3 regions of the Alkalibacillus flavidus genome follow, and region 2 is predicted to be linked to each of the others. Evidence: riboswitches for the same ligand, from Rfam matches in the RefSeq annotation. Region 2 holds a riboswitch; each other region holds the start of a gene.
What was found. Region 2 has a riboswitch for thiamine pyrophosphate ahead of tenA (thiaminase II). Riboswitches for the same ligand answer to the same signal wherever they lie in the genome.

Region 1: another riboswitch for thiamine pyrophosphate. It lies ahead of ABID56_RS07070 (ABC transporter substrate-binding protein); the one in region 2 lies ahead of tenA (thiaminase II).
Region 3: another riboswitch for thiamine pyrophosphate. It lies ahead of ABID56_RS12180 (YkoF family thiamine/hydroxymethylpyrimidine-binding protein); the one in region 2 lies ahead of tenA (thiaminase II).

What each region holds. Positions count from the first base shown of each region.
Region 1 is NZ_JBEPMX010000006.1:66,876-70,931, forward strand. It holds gene ABID56_RS07065 (acyl-CoA synthetase) at 1-466, opposite strand, end outside; TPP riboswitch at 771-880, shown strand; gene ABID56_RS07070 (ABC transporter substrate-binding protein) at 979-1,971, shown strand; gene ABID56_RS07075 (thiamine-binding protein) at 1,975-2,274, shown strand; gene ABID56_RS07080 (ABC transporter permease) at 2,267-3,046, shown strand; gene ABID56_RS07085 (ABC transporter ATP-binding protein) at 3,033-3,773, shown strand; gene ABID56_RS07090 (acetyl-CoA C-acetyltransferase) at 3,981-4,056, opposite strand, start outside.
Region 2 is NZ_JBEPMX010000003.1:214,116-218,171, reverse strand. It holds gene ABID56_RS05000 (hypothetical protein) at 108-455, shown strand; TPP riboswitch at 589-697, shown strand; TPP riboswitch at 953-1,058, shown strand; gene tenA (thiaminase II) at 1,096-1,782, shown strand; gene thiD (bifunctional hydroxymethylpyrimidine kinase/phosphomethylpyrimidine kinase) at 1,779-2,579, shown strand; gene thiM (hydroxyethylthiazole kinase) at 2,576-3,316, shown strand; gene thiE (thiamine phosphate synthase) at 3,309-3,920, shown strand.
Region 3 is NZ_JBEPMX010000016.1:16,842-20,897, reverse strand. It holds gene ABID56_RS12190 (aldehyde dehydrogenase family protein) at 1-247, opposite strand, end outside; gene ABID56_RS12185 (HD domain-containing protein) at 302-1,003, opposite strand; TPP riboswitch at 1,064-1,166, shown strand; gene ABID56_RS12180 (YkoF family thiamine/hydroxymethylpyrimidine-binding protein) at 1,261-1,851, shown strand; gene ABID56_RS12175 (ECF transporter S component) at 1,862-2,470, shown strand; gene ABID56_RS12170 (ABC transporter ATP-binding protein) at 2,460-4,034, shown strand; gene ABID56_RS12165 (energy-coupling factor transporter transmembrane component T family protein) at 4,018-4,056, shown strand, end outside.

The DNA of each region.
Region 1 (4,056 bases), on a different contig from region 2:
AATCCGCCAGATCACTTGAAACCGCTTCGCCATCAGCTAAATCCATGACAAACTTAAAATGGATTGAATCTCGTTTCACCGCTTCTTCCAATACAGGCGCAAAATCGGTTGACGCCACCAGCCCCGTTGCTTGCGAATGTTCTAAAATATACGCCACATCATCGTGTGACAACATATAGTTGATTGGAATCATCACAGCTCCAAGTCGTGCGAGCGCAAATTTTAACACGACGAAATCGAGACTGTTTTTCGACATCACCGTAATCATATCGCCTTTCACCATGCCTTGCTCGCGAAACGCATGCGCTGTTTGATTCACTAAATCGTCCAACTCAGCATACGTAACACGCCGTCCTTCATACGCTAGCGCAAACTTGTCCGGCATCCGCTCGCGCGTCCGTAACAATAAGTCACCTAATGTGTTTCGTCTCGTACGTTCCAACATTTGATTCAAATCGTTCGACATCACGTGAAACACTCCCCCAAATTTGTTCTGATGACTTACAAATCTGAAAATTCTAATTATTATTATAAAATAGTATATGGCCCAATTCAAGTGAAGATGCTTTTTCGGAAAATCGCCGAAAAATCCCGAGATTTCGCCGTATATTTTCGTAAAATCGCCGTATAATCTGAAAAAATCGCCGTATCCCTCCTGAAAATCGCCGTATCAATCGGTCGTGCGGATCACGTGATAAACAAATACGAAGTAATCGTTGCAATTGTTACAAGATTGTGGCACACTGAAATGGAATAAAAATCAAAATAGACATAAGTTGTAGGGGGACCAGTGTTGCTGGTTGAGATTGTATCCGTAAGATACTGACTCTTAGAACCTGAACTGGCTAAGACCAGCGTAGGGAACACATCGACTCGACGTAATTAATCAACGTTTGTGTGCCCTAGGCGAACTATTCCTAGGGCTTTTTTAATACCTCCAACTTATGGCTAAACACAATTTGGGGAGGTTTTTCTAAGATGAAAAAATGGATTTTGATCATGGTAGTAAGTTTGTTACTCGTCGCATGCGGCGGGGAAAGTGAAGACAACACAGAAAACAGTGACAACGAAAGCGTGAAAGTCGTCCTCGATTGGACGCCTAACACAAATCATACTGGCCTATATGTCGCACAAGCGGAAGGGTATTTTGAAGAACACGGTTTAAATGTTGAGATAATGCTTCCAGGTGAATCGTCAGCCGATCAGCTCATCGCATCAGGCCAGGCCGATTTTGGGGTCAGTTTTCAAGAAAGCATTACGGAAGCACGCGCCCAAGACGTGCCGGTCGTTTCCATCGCAGCGGTCATTCAGCACAATACATCAGGTTTCGCTTCTTTAGAAGAAAAAGGCATAACATCTCCTGAAGATTTTGAAGGTAAAACGTACGGCGGATGGGGTGCCCCACTCGAAAAAGCGGTCATTTCATCTGTGATGCAACAGGAAAATGCCGACGTTGAAAAAGTCGATATCGTCAATATGGGAGACACAGACTTTTTTACAGCCGTTGAGCGCCAAGACATCGATTTCGGCTGGATTTATTACGGTTGGGATGGCATTGAAGCTGAACTTCGTGGCACTGATCTGAACATGATTTATTTAACTGAATATAGTGACAAACTAGATTACTACACACCAGTACTCGCGACAAACGAAACGATGATTGATGAACAACCTGAAGTCGTCGAAAGCTTCGTCGCAGCAGCGTCAGAAGGCTATCAATTTGCGATCGACAACCCTGAACAAGCAGCGGATATATTAATCGAAGCCGAACCTGATTTAGACGAAGAACTCGTGCGCGAAAGCCAAAAATGGTTATCGCCGCGCTATCAAGATGACGCACCACAATGGGGTCATCAAAAACTGGACGTCTGGGAAAATTACGCCGAATGGATGAACGAACACGACCTTCTTGAAGGCGAATTTGACGCAGAATCAGCCTTTACGAACGACTTTTTACCCAAGGAGGAGTAACACATGGCTAATACATTATTAAGCATTCAAGTCATCCCGAAAACACCCGGGCCAAACGACGACGTCATTCCATACGTCGATGAAGCGATTCACGTCATCGCTTCATCGGGCGTCAAATACGAAGTCGGGCCGCTTGAGACGACGATGGAAGGCGAACTGTCTGAATTACTTGCCATTGTCGAACAAATTAACCGAAAAATGATCGACATCGGCTGTCCGAACGTGATCGCCCAGGTGAAAATTGCGCATTATCCAGAAGGGGCGTCAATGGATGCGTTAACGGAGAAGCATCGCGATGCGTAACCTAATCATACAAGGGTGGCGGCCGGCGCTCGTTTTAATTGTTTTATTCGCCGGTTGGGAATTAAGTACGGTCGTGTTTAACATCGAAAAGTGGTTTTTACCCCCACCGAGCGATATTATCACAGTCGGCGTCACCGAATGGACCGATTATAACCAGCACGTATTCGCGACGTTAAAACTGATCGTGATCGGTTTCGTGATCGGAAGTGCAAGCGGTGTCGGCATTGCAATCGCACTTCATTTAGTGCCGTTTTTACGCCAATCGATGTATCCGCTTATTATTTTATCGCAAAACATTCCAATCATCGTCTTGGCTCCACTTCTCGTCGGCTGGTTCGGTTTCGGCATGTTCCCTAAATTAATCGTGATCACACTTGTGTGCTTTTTCCCGATTGCGATTTCATTATTAAGTGGCTTCCAGCAAGCTGACCGCGATCTAAGCCATTACATGCAAATGGCTGGCGCGACCAAACGGCAAATCTTTCGTAAATTAGAGTGGCCAAATGCGTTGCCGTCTTTATTTTCTGGTTTGAAAATTTCGGCCACATACAGCGTGATGGGGGCTGTCATCTCTGAATGGTTAGGCGCCAACAACGGACTCGGTGTCTATATGACGCTTGCTTCGTCCTCATTCCGACCCGACCGTATCTTCGTCGCGATTTTCATCATCGTCGCGATTAGTTTATTATTCTTTTTACTCATCGTCTGGCTCGAAAAGCGCGTCATCCACTGGCAAACAGCAGAAAAGAGGGATTCCCATGACACACCTTGATGTAAAACACATTCAGCAATCATTCGGCGATCAACACGTTTTAGACGATATCCAATTTTCAGTGGATGAAGGCGAATTCGTCTCGATTTTAGGTCCATCAGGTAGCGGTAAGAGTACGTTGTTTCGCTTGATCGGTGGAATTGAAACGCCAACATCAGGCGATATTCACTTAAACGGTCGTAGTATTACGGGGAAACCTGGCTCGGTTAGCTACACCCCACAATCGCCATCGCTCTTTCCGTGGCGTACTGTGCTCGAGAATGTCTTACTCGGACAAGAAATCCAAGGGGAAAAAGATTATGACAAAGCCTTAGATATGATTGAGCGTGCCGGATTAGCATCGTACGAACATGCCTATCCGCATGAATTGTCAGGTGGGATGAAACAACGCGCGTCATTTATTCGAAGCATTTTAAGTCCTCAATCGCTCATCCTACTCGACGAACCGTTTTCAGCACTCGACGAATTCACCCGCATCGACATGCAACAATGGTTGTTATCAATGTGGGAAAACCATAAACGCACGATCGTGTTCGTCACGCACAATATCGAAGAAGCGATGTTTTTATCCGACCGCGTGATCATCTTGTCGCACCGCCCAGCGACGATCCAAAGCACGTTCGATATCCCGTTCTCAAGGCCAAGGCATGAAGATTTATTATTGTCACAAGACTTCTTAACATTAAAAAAAGATATCTATCACGACATGAGGCAGTCGCATACGTAATGCGGGTGCTTTTTAATTAGGATGAGGCGAGGTTCTCCGTATTGAAGCAAGATTTCGCCGAATAATTCCGCTATTTCGCCGTATCATTCAAAAATTCCGCCGTATCATCACAAAAAATCGCCGTATCACCGCCATATTTCGCCGTATCCGCCTCATCAAAACGAAAAAATCCGCACCTAAGTGCGGATTTTCCCTCTTCTCTTGATTCTATTGATTTTCAATCACCATCGCGATGCCTTGTCCACCACCGATACATAAACTAACAACGGCATATTGGCCGCCG
Region 2 (4,056 bases):
AATTTGATTCAAGGATTTATAGCGTTTATAAATAACTATAAAAAAAGGTGGGATTTTGAAATGAAATGGGAGAGTAAAGATTCAAACGACAAGTGGTTGTTTTAGGTATGTTCTCAGATCGTCTTCACATTAATCAATTAGGTAAAGATTTGGCCATTTATTCGATTGAATTATTAATTAAATTTTGCAACTCCAATTCACATCAACTGCATTACTGGAGGGTCGTTGGCGCTGAAAATGAAGAGTGGGAGGATTTTCTTGAACTTTTTGAGCAGGAAGACCCTTATCCCTTTGAATATGAATTAACGGAAGAACCTAACGGAGGTCAAGACCATATTATAGCGTGCTCTAGCTTTACAACTGAACATGATTTAATCACAAGTGTTCAAGGATATGGATTTGATAAAGAAAGTAAGAAGGTTTTATCTACGAATCTATTTAATATTATTAGATAGATTTTTAGAAATTTCAGATTCCAGCATTGCAATGACGAGCAAGCTGAGTGTAATATAGAAAATATTTCTCTTACAAAAGATGCATAACTTTCTGAACTTTGTTACACTATTATTATCCAAGTGAATAATGAAGTTCAACTACTAGGGGTGCCTGTTAAACGGGCTGAGAGGAAAGCTTTACTTTCCGACTCTTGGGACCTGATCTGGGTGATGCCAGCGTGGGGAAGTAGTCAACATAAAATTGACAAACCGGGTCCCATTTATTAAGGGATCCGGTTTTTTGTTTTCATTTTCCCATTATTCATGAGAAGAGGAGGGGGAATAGATGATGACCATGGTTGATTTGTTAGCTTTGAGAAGACTTAGAATATAGTTGCTTGTTTGGTAAGGGTGAATCTTACTTTTTTAAAGCATGCTATAAACTGAATTATTACCATTTCACTTGGATGTTAAAGATAATGGTAATTGAAGTGACCAACCGTTGTCATAAATGTATAAAACGTTGCTAGGGGCGCGAATATCATCGCTGAGATAAGGCAAAGCCTTAGTCCCTTTGAACCTGATTCGGGTCATACCGACGAAGGGAAGCACTCAAAATTTCGAGTGGTTTCCTGTATACAAAACAAGGAGGCTATTTTTTATGACTTTTACAGAAGAATTGAGAAGAGAAAACGATGATATATTTCAGGCGATTTTTGATCATCCGTTTGTTCGTGGACTTGGAGAAGGCGAGTTACCAGACGAAGCAGTTGCTCATTATGTGAAGGCGGACTATGAATATTTGAATACGTTCATGCAGCTATATGGAACGGCGGTATCTCAATCGAAAAAACGCGAGGATATTGCTTTTTTCCAGGCACAAATCGCTTTTGTACTTGGAGATGAGATCCATCCACACCATAACTTGTGTAACTATATTGGTGTGCCATACGAAGAACTTCAAGGCTTCCCGCTACCGCCTACGGCTGACCATTACCGTACACATATGAAAAGTGTCGCGACGGAAGGGCTTCTCGGTAAAACAATCGCAGCCATGCTACCATGTCCGTGGACGTATCAGGAAATCGGCCAGGAACTGAAGAAAGAATTCTCTCCGGAGCCTGATCATCCTTTTTATGAATGGATTGAATTTTATGCTGATGATTCGATTACTTACACGACTGACTACTTGTTGAAGCGTCTAAATGAAGAAGCTGAAGCAGCCTCTTCTGAGGATCGCAAGCTTATGAAAGATGCTTTTAGAAAGAGTTGTCAGCTGGAATATGCTTTCTGGGAGATGTCTTATACGATCGAAGGTTGGCCGGTTGGAGAGGGGGTGCTGAAATGAAGCCTTTTACAGCCCTTACGATTGCTGGTTCTGATTCTGGAGGAGGAGCTGGTATACAGGCAGATCTCAAAACATTTGAAGAATGGGAAGTGTATGGCATGTCTGTGCTCACCTCGCTAACAGCCCAGAATACGACAGGCGTTCAAGGTGTTCATCATGTTCCAGCGTTCTTTATTGAAACACAACTTACGGCCATTGAAGAAGATTTGCCTGTCGATGTCATCAAAACTGGAATGATAGCGACGTTAGAGACGGCAAAAATGATAGGGACATGGATCGCACGTCAGAATATTCCTTATGTCTGTGATCCAGTTATGGTGTCTGCCAGTGGTTACCCGCTCATGGAAGAAGAGACACGGGCTGCTTTATCTGAGTACCTGTTTCCTTATGCAACGGTCATCACACCGAATATACCTGAAGCGGAAACATTACTAGAGATGGAAATAAGCACAGAACGTGACATGGAAGAAGCAGCCCAGCGTTTGGTAAAAGAATTTGGAGCAGGTGGAGCACTTGTTAAAGGAGGTCATCTAGATGGAGAAGCGGTGGACGTATTATATGACGGAGAAGAAGTTAGAATGTATCGAGAGGATAAGATTCTGACAGAGAATACGCATGGTACTGGTTGCACGTATGCTTCGGCGATTGCGGCCAATCTGGCGATGAAACGAACACTTTCGGGTGCTGTCGAACAGGCAAAGCCCTTCATCACTGAAGCCATCCGTTATTCTTTTGATATTGGATCTGGGAAAGGTCCTACCAATCATTGGGCTTACAGAAAGGAGAGAGAACAATGAATCTTGAACAATTGAGGGAAGAACGCCCACTCGTTCATCACATCACGAATGAGGTAGTCATGAACTTTACTGCGAATGGTCTGCTCGCATTCGGTGGCAGTCCTGTTATGTCTAAGGAAAAAGAAGAGATTGAAGAAATGGCCGGTATCGCGAATGCCATCGTATTGAATATTGGTACCGTCAGGAAAGAGGATTTAGAAACTATGATTAAAGCAGGAAGAACTGCAAATAAAGCAGGGGTTCCTGTGCTTCTAGATCCTGTTGGTGCGGGTGCAACGACTTTCAGGAAACAGGCGGTTCAAAGGATTGTGAATGAAGTCGATATCTCTGTCGTGAAGGGGAATGCTGGAGAGATAGGTGCGCTTGCCGATATTCCTTTGAAGGTAAAAGGCGTGGATTCCGAAGAAGGTGGGGATGCAGAAGTCATTGCTTTAGAAGCGGCGAAGACTTTACAGACGAGGGTTGTAGTGACTGGAGAGACAGATGTCATTAGTGATGGAAAAGACTTCTTCACGTCTTCGCACGGAACACCACTCCTCGGTTACATTACAGGTGCAGGGTGTCTGCTCGGATCTCTGATAGCCGCCTGCATTTCTATTGAGGAAGAGAAAATAGAAGCAGTACAGTTCGCTATTAATTTCTACAATAAAGCTGCCGAACGTGCTGAGAAGAAAGCGGGAGGCCCTGGGACATTTATTCCTCACCTGCTAGATGAATTGGGGGAGACCGATGACTGACTTTCTGCACACGTATTTCATCATGGGCAGTCAGGATTGCAGGGAGGATCCGGAAATGGTGTTACAACAGGCGATTAATGGTGGCATTACAACCTTTCAATTCCGAGAAAAGGGTAAAAATGCGCTGAGTGGGCAGGCAAAGATAGAGCTTGGTCACCGTTTGCGAAGGATTTGTAAAGACTACGGCATCCCTTTCTTTGTAAATGATGATATTGAAATTGTTCGTGAATTGGAAGCAGACGGCGTTCATATTGGTCAGGACGACAGTGATATTAGGGAAATTCGGGAAATGTTTCCTGAGCTCCTAATAGGGCTATCCATTTCTACAACTGAAGAGCTTCATGTCAGTCGTTGGGATTTGGCTGACTACCTTGGTGTCGGTCCTGTGTTCAAAACTTCTTCAAAGGATGATGCGAAAGAAGTAATTGGCATCGAAGGTCTTCGTTTTATCCAAGAACAGGTGCCATTGCCTGTCGTCGCAATAGGGGGTATTGATGAATCGAATGCTCAGCAGGTGAGACAGACAGGTGCAGGGGTAAGTGTGATTTCAGCTATTTCAAGGAGTGAACAGCCGAATGAAACCGTTAAACGTTTGAAGAAATAGAGATGATATAGAGAATGTTCGTTGGTGAAATTTTAACATGGCATTCAATTTGATTTTGATGCGGTTGATTAACTGAACTCATCCAAAATCAACGATATTGATATTAATAGAGAAAATTTCTTAGACTCAATGTTAT
Region 3 (4,056 bases), on a different contig from region 2:
TTTGGTCGGCAATAATGTCGCTCGCACGGTTTAAAATATCGGATCGTTCATGCGCAGGCATTGAGCGGACTGTTTCAAATGCATCACTCGCAAGGTTGACCGCTTTTAACATTTGCCCCTGACTGCATTCTGGAACTCTTACAATTTCTTCTTTCGTATGAGGGTTCATTAACGCATACGTTTCGGTTGCGTTTTTCGTTAATTCATCAAGATAGGGTTGATACTGCAACATCATATCACCTTCCATAGTTTATTACGTCTCCCTTTACTATTCCACAAAATTTCATAAACGTAACACCCTTTAAGCAAATCCATCCCATTCAGCAAAAAATTGTTGCAAATATTGCTCCATAAATTGGTGACGTTCGCAGGCGATCCGATAACCTTCTTCCGTATTCATCTTATCTTTCAATGTTAATAATTTTTCATAAAAATGATTGATGGCAGAACTGTCGCCACGACGATATTGGTCTGGTGTCATGGATTCGCGCGGGAATAAATTCGGATCATGAATGGGACTTCCTTTTGACCCTGAATAAGTAAAACAACGTGCAATCCCGACTGCCCCAATCGCATCGAGCCGGTCAGCATCTTGAACGACCTCCGCTTCAAGACTCGGTAAGGCCTCAAAACCGTGTTTAAACGAAATGGTATCGATAATAGCGAGAATCTGATCTATGTGATATTGCGACACACCTTGATTCTCGAGCCACGATTCAAGATTCGCCCGTTCAAGATCAGGGTCAACCACAACTTTATCATCTATGACATCATGTAGAAGGGCTCCCATCGTCACAACCCACGCATCAACTGTTTCCGTTTTCGAGATGTGTTGAGCATTGTGAACAACGCGTACAATATGCCACCAGTCATGACCCGATCCTTCTGATTCAAGTTTTTCTTTCACCATCTGTTCCGTTCGTCTAATTATCTCTTTTTCATCTTCCATGACTGTGATGCCACCTTTTTTCATAAACTCTCGACAAATTCCGTCACCTTTCACCGTTTACAAATCCTAATCCTTTTATTATGATGTAAGTATAACAAAACTGCATACGTGATGAACATGCACTAGGGGAGCTACGTCGTGTGGCTGAGAAGGAATGTCCTGACCCTCAAGACCCGAACTAGATAATACTAGCGTGGGGAAGTGCAGTGAGGCTTGAACAACTGTAAGCACGACCACACTAAGGCTGAACTGCATTCCCACGGGATGCAGTTTTTTTGTTATGACACTACATTTTAAGGAGGCGATTCGTCATGACGAATCAACAGTGTGGAACTAGTCGCATCGCAGGTGTTCAGTTTACACTCTTTCCGATGAGCGACAACTTTGTGGACATTATTTTGTCTGCATTAGATGAGGTCGACCATTCGAGTGTGTGGAAGGAAACAGATGATGTCACAACGTGTATGAGAGGTAAAATCGTGCATATTTTTGATATCACGAAAGCGATCTTCTTACACGCTGCTAAAACAGGTGAACACGTCGCGATGAGTGGTACCTTTTCAGTCGGTTGCCCAGGTGATAACGAAGCGGACGTGTATATGGCAGAAAGTGACGAGCCGGTCAACGCGCCTAACTTAAGTGCCAACGAACAACAAGCTGGGTGTAAATTTGCCATTCACCCTCTTGGTCGCGACGATTATATGGACAAAATTTACGAACAAATCGACTTATCAAAAGCGCGCGGCGTTGATGTCAGTCCGTCCCATTATATGACGCGTTTAGACGGCGATGTTGCATCGATCTTTGATGCTATGGAAGAAGCTTTCGAAGCTGTGCAGCAAGAGGTATCGCATACGACAATGACCTTTACGATTTCGGCGAATAGCCCGTCTAATCGATAGGAGGATAACCATGACAAAACAATGGAAGTTAAAAGAAATTGTCTTAATGTCCATTTTGGGTGTGGCATTTGCGGTTATTTATTTATTAGCGTTCGGTTTAGGTCAGGGACTCGTCGGGTTGTTAACACCTTTTGGGATCGGGCCATTAGGATATGAGTTTATTTATGGCATTTGGTTTATCGTGTCAATCATCGCAGCCTATATTATCCGTAAGCCTGGTGCTGCATTCACGTCGGAGTTAATCGCTGGTACTGTTGAAGTCTTGATCGGCAGTCCGGCTGGCCCTCAATTAATCATGAGCGCTGCTGTCCAAGGCTTAGGTGCAGAAACGGCTTTTGCCCTTACAAAATGGCAAGATTATCGTACTCGCATCTTAGTGTTAGCTGGTGTTATGACAGCCATCTTTAGTTTTGCGTGGCATTTTTACTCTGCCGGATTTTATGCCTACGAATACTGGTTAGTTGCTATTATGTTAGTCACAAGAATCATCAGTAGCATTCTAATCACAGGGCTTCTCGGTAAATGGCTAAGTGATCAATTAGCTAAAACAGGTGTACTAAGAGGGTACGCGCTTGGAAAAGAACATCGACAAAAAGGTGAGCACCATCATGTCTCATAAACCGGTCCTAACTGCCGAACATTATTCATTTAGTTATGAGACATTAGATCAACCAACATTGGATGACTTAACGTTCTCATTGTATGACAATGAGGCGACGTTGTTGATTGGGCCAAGTGGTTCTGGTAAATCGAGTTTGTCCCTTTGTTTAAATGGTTTATACCCTGATGCGGTTGAAGGTGTCGCATCAGGGGAGATCTTTTACCGAGGTCACTTGATTAAAGACTTCGCTAAAGGAGCACTTAACCAACAAATCGGCATCGTATTTCAAGACCCTGAGAGTCAGTTTTGTATGATCACGGTTGAGGATGAACTCGCATTCACCCTGGAAAATTGCCAAGTACCACGGGACGAAATCGAGCACCGGATCAACCAGATACTGAACCATATCGGAATGATTGACTATAAACAACAAGCAATCCATACACTTTCGGGCGGTCAAAAACAAAAAATCGCACTCGCGTCGGTGTTATTGCTTGAACCAGACGTTCTCATTCTCGATGAACCGACGGCCAATTTAGACCCGATGAGTCGGTTAGAATTTATTCAATTAATTGAACAATTGCGCATGACTATGGCGCTAACGATTCTAATCATCGAGCATCAGGCAGACGACTGGCTTAAACTGATCGATCGAGCCCTCGTTTTAAACCAAGACGGTCAACTGATAGAAGATGGTCCTGTCGATACAATCTTTCAAACAAAACAGACCGTGTTAATGGAACATGGCATCTTCATCCCTGAACAATACAGGCGTCATAACCACCCACGCAAGCCGACTATAGACGCAGTGCACCGTAAGCCGTGTCTCGCGATGAAGAATGTTTCATTTTCAAGAAACCATTCACCTATATTACAGCATATCAATATGACCTTTCATCAAGGTGAAATGATAGCAATTGTCGGTGAGAACGGCGCAGGTAAATCAACATTATTACAATTAATAGCTCGGCTTTTACAACCAAATGACGGGGCAATTACCTTTTTAGAAAAATCGCTCAACGATTGGAAAGAAGCAGCGTTACGTCAACATATGGGCTTTGTATTTCAAAACCCTGAACATCAGTTTCTGACAGACACAACGTATGATGAAGTGGCTTTCAGTATGACGTTGAACGGTTACGACTACGACACAATCAACAGACGAACAACTCAATTATTAAGTGACTTTCAATTACTTCAAGAAAAGTGGCAAAACCCGTTTGCGTTAAGCGGAGGTCAAAAACGCCGCCTCAGTGTCGCGACTATGTTAGACGAAACACCTGATTTATTGTTATTTGATGAACCAACATTTGGCCAAGATGCTCAAACAACTGCAGAATTAATGCATCTGATGACCAATATTCAAAAGCAAGGAACGACGATTGTTTTCGTCACGCATGACATGGACTTAGTCGATCAATATTGCGAATCTGTTTATGTGCTTCATGATCAAAAGGTACAATATTACAACGATCCTAAAACCCTTTGGCAACAAGACACCTTATTAAATCAAGCACGATTACGAAAACCATCTCGACTAGAAGAAGAGAAAGTGGGTGTCGTCCATGGTGTCAGCCGTTAATCCAACTGTTAAAGCAATTGCG